DNA from 2 places in the Cupriavidus sp. genome. Region 2 is predicted to be linked to the other one. Evidence: riboswitches for the same ligand, from Rfam matches in the RefSeq annotation. Region 2 holds a riboswitch; the other holds the start of a gene.
What was found. Region 2 has a riboswitch for glycine ahead of gcvT (glycine cleavage system aminomethyltransferase GcvT). Riboswitches for the same ligand answer to the same signal wherever they lie in the genome.
Positions count from the first base shown of each region.

Region 1: linked by a shared signal. The riboswitch ahead of ACO550_RS09470 (D-amino acid dehydrogenase) and the one ahead of gcvT (glycine cleavage system aminomethyltransferase GcvT) in region 2 are both predicted to bind glycine.

Region 1 covers NZ_DBHKYV010000004.1:207,488-213,598, reverse strand. Annotated here, with positions in the region: gene ACO550_RS09480 (MFS transporter) at 1-699, shown strand, start outside; gene ACO550_RS09475 (amidohydrolase) at 727-1,938, shown strand; glycine riboswitch at 1,969-2,068, shown strand; glycine riboswitch at 2,069-2,191, shown strand; gene ACO550_RS09470 (D-amino acid dehydrogenase) at 2,202-3,530, shown strand; tRNA gene ACO550_RS09465 (tRNA-Leu) at 3,665-3,751, opposite strand; gene ACO550_RS09460 (GGDEF domain-containing protein) at 3,850-5,418, opposite strand; gene ACO550_RS09455 (hypothetical protein) at 5,548-6,015, shown strand; gene ACO550_RS09450 (M81 family metallopeptidase) at 6,055-6,111, opposite strand, start outside.
Region 2 covers NZ_DBHKYV010000012.1:117,061-123,171, forward strand. Annotated here, with positions in the region: gene ACO550_RS17035 (UvrD-helicase domain-containing protein) at 1-1,974, opposite strand, end outside; gene ACO550_RS17040 (YMGG-like glycine zipper-containing protein) at 2,258-2,482, shown strand; glycine riboswitch at 2,567-2,654, shown strand; glycine riboswitch at 2,676-2,795, shown strand; gene gcvT (glycine cleavage system aminomethyltransferase GcvT) at 2,879-4,006, shown strand; gene gcvH (glycine cleavage system protein GcvH) at 4,115-4,495, shown strand; gene gcvP (aminomethyl-transferring glycine dehydrogenase) at 4,573-6,111, shown strand, end outside.

The sequences.
Region 1 (6,111 bases), on a different contig from region 2:
CGCGTGCCGTTCCTGCTGGGCTTGCTGATTGCACCGGTGGGACTCTATATCCGCGCCAAGCTCGATGAAACGCACGAGGCCGATGCCCATGCACCGAGCCCGGTCGGCGAACTGTTCCGCCGCCATGCAGGCAAGGTGGCGCTGGGCATCCTGTCCACCACCGCGGGTACCGCAACGATGTACCTCGTGGTGTTCTTCATGCCCACATACATGATTCGCGTGCTCCATATGCCGACCTCGCTGTCGTACCTGTCGGGGTGCGTCACCGGTGTCACGCTGCTGGTGGTCTCGCTGATCGCCGGCAAGCTGGCAGACCGGCTTACCTACCGCAAGCCGCTGGTGGCCGGCTCGCTGCTGTTCAGCCTGGTCGCCGTCTATCCCGCGTTCTGGCTCATGAACACCTATCCGAGCGTACCGCTGGTGCTGGGCCTGTCCGCACTGCTGACTGCCAGCATCAACCTGGGCACCACGCCGATGTTCCTGATGCTGCTCGAAATGCTGCCGGCTGGCGTGCGTGCCACGGGGCTGGCCGTGATCTACAGCGTGGGGGTGACCGTATTCGGCGGCTCCTCGCAGTTCATCGTCACATGGCTGCTGGCCAAGACCGGCAACCCGATGTCCCCTGCCTTCTACATGATGGCGTGCGGGCTGCTGGCGCTGGTCGCCGTGCTGCGCATTGCCGAGAAACGCGAACACTGATTCCCAAGATCCTCCAAGGAAACCCACATGACCCGCGAATCCACGCTTACCCCGTTCCAGTTGCTGCCGCACCTGCTGCCGGCCATCGACACCGAAACCTTCGTCAATATCCGCCGCCAGATCCATGCGCAGCCCGAGCTTGGCTTTGAAGTTGGTGCCACCAGCAAGCTCGTGGCCACCTTGCTGGAAAGCTGGGGCTACGAAGTGCATACCGGTATCGGCAAGAGCGGTGTGGTGGGGCAACTCAAGGTCGGCAACGGCACGCGCCGGCTCGGAATCCGCGCCGACATGGACGCGCTGCCAATCGTCGAGGCCACGGGCCTGCCCTATGCCAGCAAGACGCACGGCCGCATGCATGCGTGCGGCCATGATGGCCATACCGCAATCCTGCTGGCGGCGGCCAAGGCTCTTGCCGATTCGCGCAGCTTCGACGGCACGCTGAACGTAATTTTCCAGCCCGACGAAGAGAACCTGTGCGGTGCGCGCGCAATGATCGAGGACGGCCTGTTCGAGCGCTTTCCATGCGATGCCATCTACGCGCTGCACAACATGCCCGGTGTGCCGGCCGGTTCGTTCCGCGTGCTGACGGGTCCGGTAAGCCTGTCGTCCGATGTGGCCGACATCACCATCCGGGGTGTAGGCGGGCACGGCGCGATGCCGCATCGCTCGAAGGACCCGATTGCCGCGTCTGCCGCCATCATCACGGCCTTGCAGACCGTGGTGGCGCGTAATGTGGCGCCCGACGATACGGCCGTGGTCTCGGTCGGCTTTATCCATGCCGGTGCCACGCACAACGTGATTCCCGAGGAAGTGAAGCTCGGCCTCAATATCCGCGCCGCGCGGCCTGAAACACGCGCGCTGGTGGAGGCACGCATTTTCGATATCGTGAGCCTGACGGCACAAGCCCATGGCGTGACCGCGCAGATCGACTATCGGCAACTGACGCCGCCGATGGTCAATGCCGAAGTCCCGACTGCGCTGGCCGCGGACGTCTGCAAGGAACTGGTTGGCGACGACCAGGTCGTGACCCAGGCACCGAAGGGCCTGAACGGCAGCGAGGATTTTGCGTGGATGCTCAATGCGGTGCCCGGCTGCTACCTGATCCTGGGCAATGGCGAGGGCGAGTTCGGCGGGTGCATGGTGCACAACCCCGGCTATGACTTCAACGACCAGGTGCTGCCACTGGGTGCCGCGGCATGGGTGCGGCTGGCGCAACGATTCCTGGTAGCCGCAGCCTGAAGATCTGTGGCATAGTTGTCACCGTTGTGTCCCGCGATATCGGGAGAGCCCGTGTCTGTCACCCGGCAGGCGCGGCGCCGAAGGAGCAACCGCCCCGGAAACTCTCAGGCAAAAGGACCGGTATCGCCAGTGCACTCTGAAGAACCCCGGCTTGTACGTCAGCCGGCGGTACCGAAGGAGCAAGCGATGCACGCGCAAGCCAGGTCTTGCGCGCTGCGCGCGAATCTCTCAGGTCAAGGACAGAGGGGGCGTCCGCGAAGCGCATGGTGCGCCGTGGACTGCCATCCCATGACGTCCTGGAAGACCTTCTCATGAAATCCATTGCAGTGATTGGCGGCGGGATTACCGGCGTCACGACCGCTTACGCTCTCGCCAAGCGCGGGTTCTCCGTCACGCTGTTCGAACGCCATCGCTATGCGGCGATGGAAACGTCGTTTGCCAACGGCGGGCAATTGTCGGCATCGAATGCCGAAGTCTGGACGCACTGGTCCACGCTGGCCAAGGGCATCAAGTGGATGCTGCGCAACGATGCGCCGCTGCTGGTCAACCCGCGTCCGAGCTGGCACAAGCTGAGCTGGTTTGCCGAGTTCATCGCGTCGATGCCGCACTATCGCGCCAACACGGTCGAAACCGCACGGCTGGCCATTGCCGCGCGGCAGCACCTGTTCGCGTGGGCCGATGCCGAAGGCATCGACTTCGATCTGAAGCGGCGCGGCATCCTGCATATCTATCGCAACAAGGCCGGCTTCGATCATGCGGGTAGCGTGTCGAAACTGCTGGCCGAGGGCGGCCTGGAACGCCGCGCGGTCACGCCCGACGAGATGCGTGCGATCGAGCCGACGCTGGCCGGGCAGTACTACGGTGGCTACTTCACCGAGAGCGACTCGACGGGCGACATCCACAAATTCACCAACGGCCTGGCAGTTGCGATCCGTCGCCTGGAAGTGCAGACGCTTTACAACCAGGATGTGCGCTCGGTATCGACGACGGGCCGCCGCGCCACGGTCGTGTCCGCGGAAGACGGCCTGCCCGCCTCACACGAGTTCGATGGCGTGGTGGTCTGTGCGGGCGTGGCCAGTCGCACCTTCGCACAGCAACTGGGCGATCGCGTGAACATCTATCCCGTCAAGGGCTACTCGATCACCGTGAACCTGAACGACGCCGAAAGCCAGGCCAGCGCGCCCGTGGTGAGCCTGCTCGACGATGAAACCAAGCTCGTGACCAGCCGCCTGGGTGTGGACCGCTTCCGCGTGGCCGGCACGGCCGAATTCAACGGCATCAATCGCGATATTCGCGCGGACCGGATTCGTCCGCTGATCGACTGGGTGCACGCATGCTTCCCCGGCGTGAGCACGCGCAACGTAGTGCCCTGGGCAGGGCTGCGTCCCATGATGCCAAACATGATGCCGCGCGTAGGACGTGGCCATGCGGCAAACGTGTTCTACAACACCGGGCATGGGCATCTGGGCTGGACGCTGTCGGCCGTTACGGCGGAGATGGTCGGGGATGTCGTGCGGCAGTCGGCGGCGCAGGAGGATGGGCGCGTGGTGGTTGGTGGTGGTGCGCAAGGAGTGAGGGCTGGGGCAGCTTGACGCGCCCTGCCCTCTCCCCCGCCCCTCTCCCGCTCGCGGGAGAGGGCCAGCGCATCAATAACCGACCGCGCTGAACTGCCCTTTCTGGGCCTTATAAATGAAAAAGCCCCGCTCGTTGAGCGGGGCTTTCGAATTGGTGCCCAGAAGAGGACTCGAACCTCCACAGTGTTGCCACCGCTAGGACCTGAACCTAGTGCGTCTACCAATTCCGCCATCTGGGCTTCGTTTCGCTGCATTACTGCTGCGACGCGAGCCGCGAATTCTACAGAAGCTTTGGGAATTTGCAAGCCCTTTCTTGCAGCAACTGCGGATCAGCTATTCAAACCCCAAGATACACGCTGCCGTCGAGCACGTAGCGGTTGCGGCCGGCACGTTTGGCACGGTACATCGCACTGTCCGCGCGGTGCAGCAATGGCTCAAGGCGCGGCGCTTCCGGCACCGCGCATACCGCGCCCACGCTGATCGTGACGAAGGGCTGCACCGGCGTGCCATGGTGGGAAATGCCAAGCTCCCGTACCGCTGCCACCATGGCACGCGCGATATTGCGCGTTTCCTCGATGCTGGAATCCGGCAGCACCACGGCAAACTCCTCGCCGCCTAGCCTTGCGCAGAACTGCGCGCCACGCAGCGCGCGCGTCAGCGCCAGTGCCACTTGCCGCAGGCATTCGTCACCGGCCGGATGCCCATAGAGGTCGTTGTACTGCTTGAACAGATCGACGTCGAGGATCAGCAGGCCGATCTCCTTGCCGCGCTCGCAGGCACGCGCCACGGCGACTAGTGACTCGCGCTGGAAGTAGCGGCGGTTCGGGATGCCGGTCAGCGCGTCGATATCGAGGTCCGCCTGTACGCGCGAGAGTTGCTCGGCAGTTTCGCCAAGCTGGGTGGCCAACGCCAGTTCACGCGACTGGTAGCGGCTGATATCGCGCATGAACACGAGCAGGCCGATCTGCTTACCGTCCATGCGGCGCACCGGCTCGACGGTCAGTTCATAGGCCGCGCCTTCAGGAATATATGGCAGCGCATCGCCGGGCCCATTCAGCGCATCGTGCCATCCCGGCGGCGGAAGCTGGCCATGACGTAGCTCAGTCATCAGCGCAATCGCCGCCGGATTGAATTCGACAATGCGTCCGTCGGCGCCCAGGATCACGCAGCCTTCGCGAATCGTGTCGAATACGCGTAGCCGCGCATAGTGGCCGGTGTCCTCCAGATGCGTGCGCAACGCGCAGATCCAGACCAGCACGGTCATCAGTGAAAACGTGGCCGGCGTCAGATCGCCACCGAGTGGTCCGGTCCAGCGGTACAGGTAGGCGACATGCGTGACCAGCGGCAGCAGCAGGCCAGCCATCAGCACATTGCGTCCCCGAACCGACAACGCCGCATTGGGAACCTTGGCCGTGGCCAGGAAATACATGCTGAGGCCGAGCAGTGCGTAGGTCCACGCCGCTGCGGCCGTATAGCCGATGCCGTGATGGAAAACCGCGCCTGGCGCCACGCCGGGTGGCATCAGGTCGATCGAGGTCCAGATCAGGCGATGGCGCTCGTTTGTGAATACCAGCGCCACGGTCAATACCGCGACCAGTACCGGCACCCATAACAGCGACCATGGCACGACAAAGCGCGGCCGACTGACATGCACCATGGCCACCAGCCACCCGATCGGTACCGCGACGATCCCGAGGTACTGGAACTTGGCCCAGAAAATCCGGCCTGCCAACTCGGTCTCGCTGATTTCCAGCAGGCGGCCACCGCTCCAGATGGTTACGCCAGCCGCCAGGACCAGGAACGCGCGGACGGTTGGATCATCGCGCCGCGGCCAGGCGGCGACGGCCATGCCCGCACTGCACACCACGGCAATGGTCAGGCAAAGGACGAGAGGATACGATGGCATGAAGATTGGCCGTACCGGATGTCGACCCCGTCCGGCAGTGCGGGGCGAACCATTATAGGCCTCGGCGGTCCGACCCTGGCGCGCGGCCACCACTGTTGCCGCGCTCGACCAACAATCCGGAAACCTGACGTGCCCTTAATTATCCTCGGCCTGGCCGTAATCGCGGCCTTTATCTACGGGCTGGTAAGGCTCTACCAGAAGGTGGGAGCCGCCTTTGGCGCGCTGGCAGGAGCCGCCGCCGTGCTGGCAATCCTGGCGGCGCTGACCGCGCTGTTCCTGGCCTGGCTACGACGCTACCGGGCCCTCCATGGCCGGCGTATCAAGGGCGAACGCGTACTGACGCTGAGCGGTGACTGGGGCAGCCTGAAGATCGATGCCGAGCGCAAGAACGGGGTACTGGAAATGGACGGCCAGCGCGAGGTGCTGATCTTCGCCGACATCGCCGCGGCCCGCCCCGAAGCACGTCAGGGTCGCTGGTATCTGCTGCTGACCCTGCATCACCACAAACAGGCGGAATGGATCATTCCGATGCCTGACCGGGACGCGGCCAGCCGCTGGGAAAAGATCTTCCGACTGGCGGCGGCACAGAAGCTGTGAGCGACGGTAGTGCCTGCTTGTGGTGGTGGTGGCGGCTTGCTAGCCGCAGAACGGCTCGCCCATTGGTTTGAGACGAATGCCCGGTGCGAGCCGGGT
Region 2 (6,111 bases):
GATAAAGCGCGATGGCTCGACCGAGTAGGTTTCACGTGCACGCTTGCGCTTCTTGCACCAGCTGATCTGCAGGCTACGCTGCGCGCGCGTAATCCCCACATACATCAGCCGGCGCTCTTCCTCGATCTTGTCGTCGCCCATGTCCTCGTCTTCGCGGGAATGGGGCAGGATGCCCTCTTCCACGCCCACCAGGAACACGTGCGGGTATTCGAGGCCCTTGGACGCATGCAGCGTCGACAGCCGCACCGCATCGGGATCTTCCTCGCGCCCTTCGAGCATGCTCATCAGCGCCACGGTCTGCGTCAGTTCGAGCAGGTTCTTGCCTTCGTCGCCAAAGCCATCGGCATTGTCGAAGCCGGTGGCCTCGCCCTCGCCTTCCGCTTCGGGCCGCGTGCCCTTGCGCTTGAGCCAGTCCAGGAACTCGAGCGTGTTGGTCCAGCGTGATTGCGCCTGCCGTTCGTCGAAGGTGTCGTACAGATAGGCTTCGTAGTGAATGCCTTCCATCATGTCATCGAGCAACACCGTGGCCGGATCCTTCTCCGCGCGATCGGCCAGCCGCACCATCGATTCGCAGAACACGCGCAACGGTTCCAGCTGGCGCGGCTGCAGCTTCGCCTCGATGCCACCCATCATCGCGGCTTCAAACAGCGATACCTTGGCCTGCCCCGCGAACGTGCCGAGCACTTCCAGCGTGGTATTGCCGACCCCGCGCCGTGGCGTGGTGATCGCGCGGATGAACGCAGGATCATCGTCGGGATTCGCAATCAAGCGAAGGTAGGAACAGATGTCCTTGATCTCGGCCTTGTCGAAAAAGCTCTGGCCACCGGACAGCACATACGGAATCCGCTCGCGGCGCAGGATCTGTTCGAAGAGCCGCGCCTGGTGATTGCCGCGATAGAGGATCGCGTAATCGCGAAACTGCGCGCGCCGTTCAAACTTGTGCGCCGACAAGCGGAACACCACCGACTCCGCCTCGTGCTCTTCGTCGTTCATCGGGTGCACGGCAATCGGGTCGCCCATGCCGTGCTCCGACCACAGCTTCTTGTCGAACAGCTTTGGATTGTTGGCGATCACCGCATTGGCCGCCTCCAGGATGCGCACCGTCGAACGGTAGTTCTGTTCGAGCTTGACGACCTTGAGATCGGGGAAATCGGTCTGCAGCAAACGCAGGTTGTCGAGCGTGGCACCGCGCCAGCCATAGATGGCCTGGTCGTCGTCACCCACCGCGGTGAACGCCGGTGCGCGCAAATGCGAGCCGCCTGCCAACAGCTTCAGCAGTTGATACTGGCAGGCGTTGGTGTCCTGGTATTCGTCGACCAGGAAATAGCGCAGCCGGTTCTGCCATTTCAGTCGCACCGCTTCATCGCGCGCGAACAGTTCGGCGGGCAGGCGGATCAGGTCGTCGAAATCCACCGCCTGGTAGGCATGCAGCGTGGCCACGTAGTTGCGATACACCATGGCCGCCTGGTGCTCATCGGCGTTGGCCGCCTGCGCGAGCGCCGTCTCGGGATCGACCATGCCGTTCTTCCACAGCGAGATGGTGCCCTGCACACTGCGGATCAGCTTCTTGTCGGTGGTGCCCAGTTGCTCCTGCACCAGACCGAAGCAGTCGTCCGAATCCATGATCGAGAACTGCGGCTTCAACCCGACATGCTCGGCTTCCATGCGCAAGATTTGCACGCCGAGCGAGTGAAACGTACAAACGGTCAGCTGCTTGAGTGGAATGCGCTTCCCTTCGCGCGTGGTCTTGCCCTCCATGAGCTTGCCAATGCGCTCCTGCATTTCCTTGGCCGCCTTGTTGGTGAAGGTCACCGCCGCAATGTGACGTGGCTCGAACCCCTTGTCCTCGATCAGGTGGGCAATTTTCTGCGTGATCACGCGCGTCTTGCCGGAGCCGGCGCCCGCCAGCACAAGGCAGGGGCCGTCCAGGTAGCGGACGGCTTCGGATTGCGCGGCGTTGAGTCCGTGGGTCATGAGGCAGGGAATGAAACCGGCGAGAGGGCGAAAAGCGCACGCGGCAGGCGTGTCGCGAAAGGCGTCGATGTTAACACGCGCTCAAGCCCGCGGCAGGCTTGTCCGGCGGTGTCCGACAGCAGGCGTTTCACGACGGTAACAATCGTAAAGCGACCGCACCCGGGGCATGGAGCTTGCCTCTTATCGATCACGACCGCCCGGTTCAGGCGCGCTGCGCCACCGTCACGGGAGACAACTTCAACACATCGGAAACGATGACATCGATGACCTCAAGGAGCCCATCATGAAAACAGTTCGCACGCTTTCAAAAGTGGCGCTGATCGGCGTGACGCTGGTGACCTTTGCCGGTTGCGCCGACATGACCCCGAAACAACGGAATACGGCAATCGGCGCGGGTGCGGGTGCGCTGGGCGGCGCCGTACTGACCGACGGTAGCGCGCTGGGTACGCTGGGCGGTGCGGCCGTGGGTGGCGTGGTCGGTAACGTGGTGACGAAGGACCGCCGCTAGCCGGCCGGGGGTCCGGTGATCAATGCCGGGGGCGAGACCGGCTGCCCGCGTTTGACAAAGGCAGACCGGTCCCGTACATTCTCGCGCATCCGGCCGGGAGAGCGCGCAGTCATTGCGCCGCCGAAGGGGAACTACCCAAAAACTCTCAGGCACCATGGACCGACCGGATCGGCATGCAACATGCACACAATGCATGCCGCACTCTGGAGAGCGACATCCGCCGCTGCTGAATGCAGGGTGAGCATGTCCACCGAAGGGGCGCACGAAGCGCAAGCTTTGTAATCTCTCAGGTATCGAGGACAGAGGGGTCATCCGCCGCAGCGGATTGGTTGCACATTGGTGCGGCCGAGCGTTGCGGCGGATGACCCTTTTTTCGTTTTCGATCCGAGGATACCCATGACGCTCCAGGCCACGCCCCTCAACGCTATCCACCGCGCCCTCGGCGCCCGTATGGTCGACTTCGGCGGCTGGGACATGCCGGTCAACTACGGCTCGCAGATCGAGGAACACAATGCCGTGCGCGCCGATGCCGGCATGTTCGACGTCTCGCACATGTGCGTGGTGGACCTTCATGGCGCCAACACACGTGCTTTCCTGCGCGGCCTGCTGGCCAACAATGTGGACAAGCTGCAAACACCGGGCAAGGCACTGTATTCGTGCATGCTCGATGAAAAAGGCGGCGTGATCGACGACCTGATCGTCTACTTCTTTGCCGAGGACCATTTCCGCCTGGTGGTGAATGCCAGCACGGCCGTCGGCGATCTCGAATGGATCGTGACGCGCAATGCCGCCACCGGCAGCGGCGTGACCATCACCCCGCGCCGCGGCGATGTGGCGCCGGCCGGCGCCGGCAAGCTGGCCATCGTGGCCGTGCAAGGCCCGAATGCGCGCGCCAAGGTCTATCAGGCGTTCCCGTCCACCCAGCCCGCCGAGGCGCTGAAGCCGTTCAATGCGCTCGTCGTGCAGGACCCCGGCATGGGCGAACTGATGGTGGCGCGTACCGGCTATACCGGTGAAGACGGTTTCGAGCTGGTGGTGCCCGCCGAGAACGTCGCCGGGATCTGGGAAAAGCTGTCCGCCGCGGGCGTACGCCCTGCCGGCCTGGGCGCACGCGACACGCTGCGCCTGGAAGCCGGCATGAACCTGTATGGCCAGGACATGGATATTCACACCTCGCCGCTCGACGCGGGCCTGTCCTGGACCGTGGACCTGCAAAGCGAGCGCGATTTCGTCGGCAAGGCCGCATTGCAGCAAGACGGACAACGCAAGACTTTCGCGGGCCTGATCCTGCGCGACAAGGGTGGCGTGCTGCGCGCGCACCAGAAGGTCATTACCGCAGCCGGCGACGGCGAGATCACCAGCGGCACGTTCAGCCCGTCGCTGCAACTGTCGATCGCTTTTGCCAGCCTGCCCCGCGAGATCACGCCCGGTACCGACGTCCAGGTCGAGATTCGCGACCGCAAACTGACCGCGACTGTGGTTAAACTGCCGTTTGTGCGCAATGGCAAGGCACTCGTGAGCTGAGGCATCGCCCGGCTTCACAACAACGGTCGCCCTTTCACCCGTCCGCTCGAGCCCACATGCTGCGGCGGGTGCTTGAAACAAGAAACACACTGTATCCCGGAGAACCTCATGAATTTCCCCGCTGACCTGAAGTACACCGAGTCGCACGAATGGGTGCGCGTCGAATCCGACGGCACGCTGACGATCGGCATCACCGACCACGCGCAGGACGCGCTGGGCGACATCGTATTCCTGGAACTGCCTGAAGTGGGCAAGTCGGTCGGCGCTGGCGACGCGCTGGCCGTGGTGGAGTCCGTCAAGGCGGCTTCCGACATCTACGCGCCGGTAGCCGGCGAAGTGATCGCCGTCAACGACGCCGCCTCGGCTGCGCCGGAATCGGTCAACGCCAACGCATTCGATGCATGGCTGTTCAAGCTCAAGCCGGCCAACGGCGACGATGTGAACGGCCTGATGAACGTCGACGCCTACAAGGCCAGCGTCGGCGCCTGATTGCGCTGACTGTTTGATGCCGCGCGCGGCGGCCAGGCTGACCACCTGCCGCCGCGTGCCCCACGAGATTCCTTGCCATGAACGCCCCGCTTCCCATGAACGCTGCCGCCCAAGGTGCACGGCCCACGCTGGCCGAACTGGAGGCGCGCGACGCCTTCGCCGCTCGCCATATCGGCCCCGACTCCGCCGAACAGCAACACATGCTCAAGGTGCTCGGCTTTGACAGCCGCGCCGCGCTGATCGACGCCGTGGTGCCCGCCGCGATCCGCCGCCGCGATGGCATGTCGCTTGGTGAATTCACCGCGCCGCTGACAGAGGAAGCCGCACTGGCCCGCCTGCGCGGCCTGGCTGGCAAGAATCGCGTGCTCAAGACCTTTATCGGCCAGGGCTACTACAACACGCTCACGCCGGGCGTCATCCTGCGCAATATCTTCGAGAACCCGGCCTGGTACACCGCGTACACGCCCTACCAGCCCGAAATCTCGCAAGGTCGCCTGGAAGCCATGCTGAACTTCCAGCAGATGGTCACTGACCTGACCGGCCTGGATATCGCCAATGCGTCGATGCTCGATGAAGGCACCGCCGCGGCCGAAGCCATGACGCTGCTGCAACGCGTGAACAAGCACGCATCGAACACGTTCTACGTGGCCGACGACGTGCTGCCGCAAACGCTGGAAGTGGTACGCACGCGCGCCCTGCCGCTCGGTATCGAAGTCAAGGTCGGCCCTGCGGCCGACGCCGCGCAGGCGCATGCATTCGGCGTGCTGCTGCAGTACCCGGGCGTGAACGGCGATGTCGCCGACTACCGCGCGATCGCCGAAGCCGTGCATGCGGCCGGTGGCCTCGTGGTGGCTGCCGCCGACCTGCTGGCCCTGACGCTGGTGGTGGCGCCGGGTGAATGGGGTGCCGACGTGGCGGTGGGTAACTCGCAGCGCTTTGGCGTGCCGCTGGGTTTCGGTGGTCCGCACGCGGGCTACATGGCCGTCAAGGACGACTTCAAGCGTTCGATGCCGGGCCGCCTGGTGGGCGTAACGATCGACGCGCAAGGCAACAAAGCCTATCGCCTGGCGCTGCAGACCCGCGAACAGCACATCCGTCGCGAGAAGGCGACCTCGAATATCTGTACCGCTCAGGTACTGCTGGCCGTAATGGCGTCGATGTACGCGGTCTACCATGGCCCGCAGGGCTTGAAGCGCATCGCGCAACGCGTTCACCGCCTGACCGCCACGCTGGCCGCCGGCCTGAAGACGCTGGGCCATACGCCAGTGAATGCCACGTTCTTCGATACGCTGACACTGGAAACCGGCTTCAACACCGAAGCGTTCCATGCCTCGGCTACTGCGCGCGGCATCAACCTGCGCCATGCGGGCGCCACGCGCATCGGCATCTCGCTGGACGAGACCGCATCGCGCGATGACGTGATCGCGCTGTGGGAAATCTTCGCGCACGGCAAGCCGGTACCCGAGTTCGACAAGATCGAAGCCACGGTTGGCGAGGGCTTCCCGGCTGCGCTGGCACGCCAGAGTGCTTACCTGACGCACCCGGTGTTCAACACGCACCACGCCGAGCACGAGATGCTGCGCTATCTGCGCTCGCTGGCCGACAAGGACCTCGCG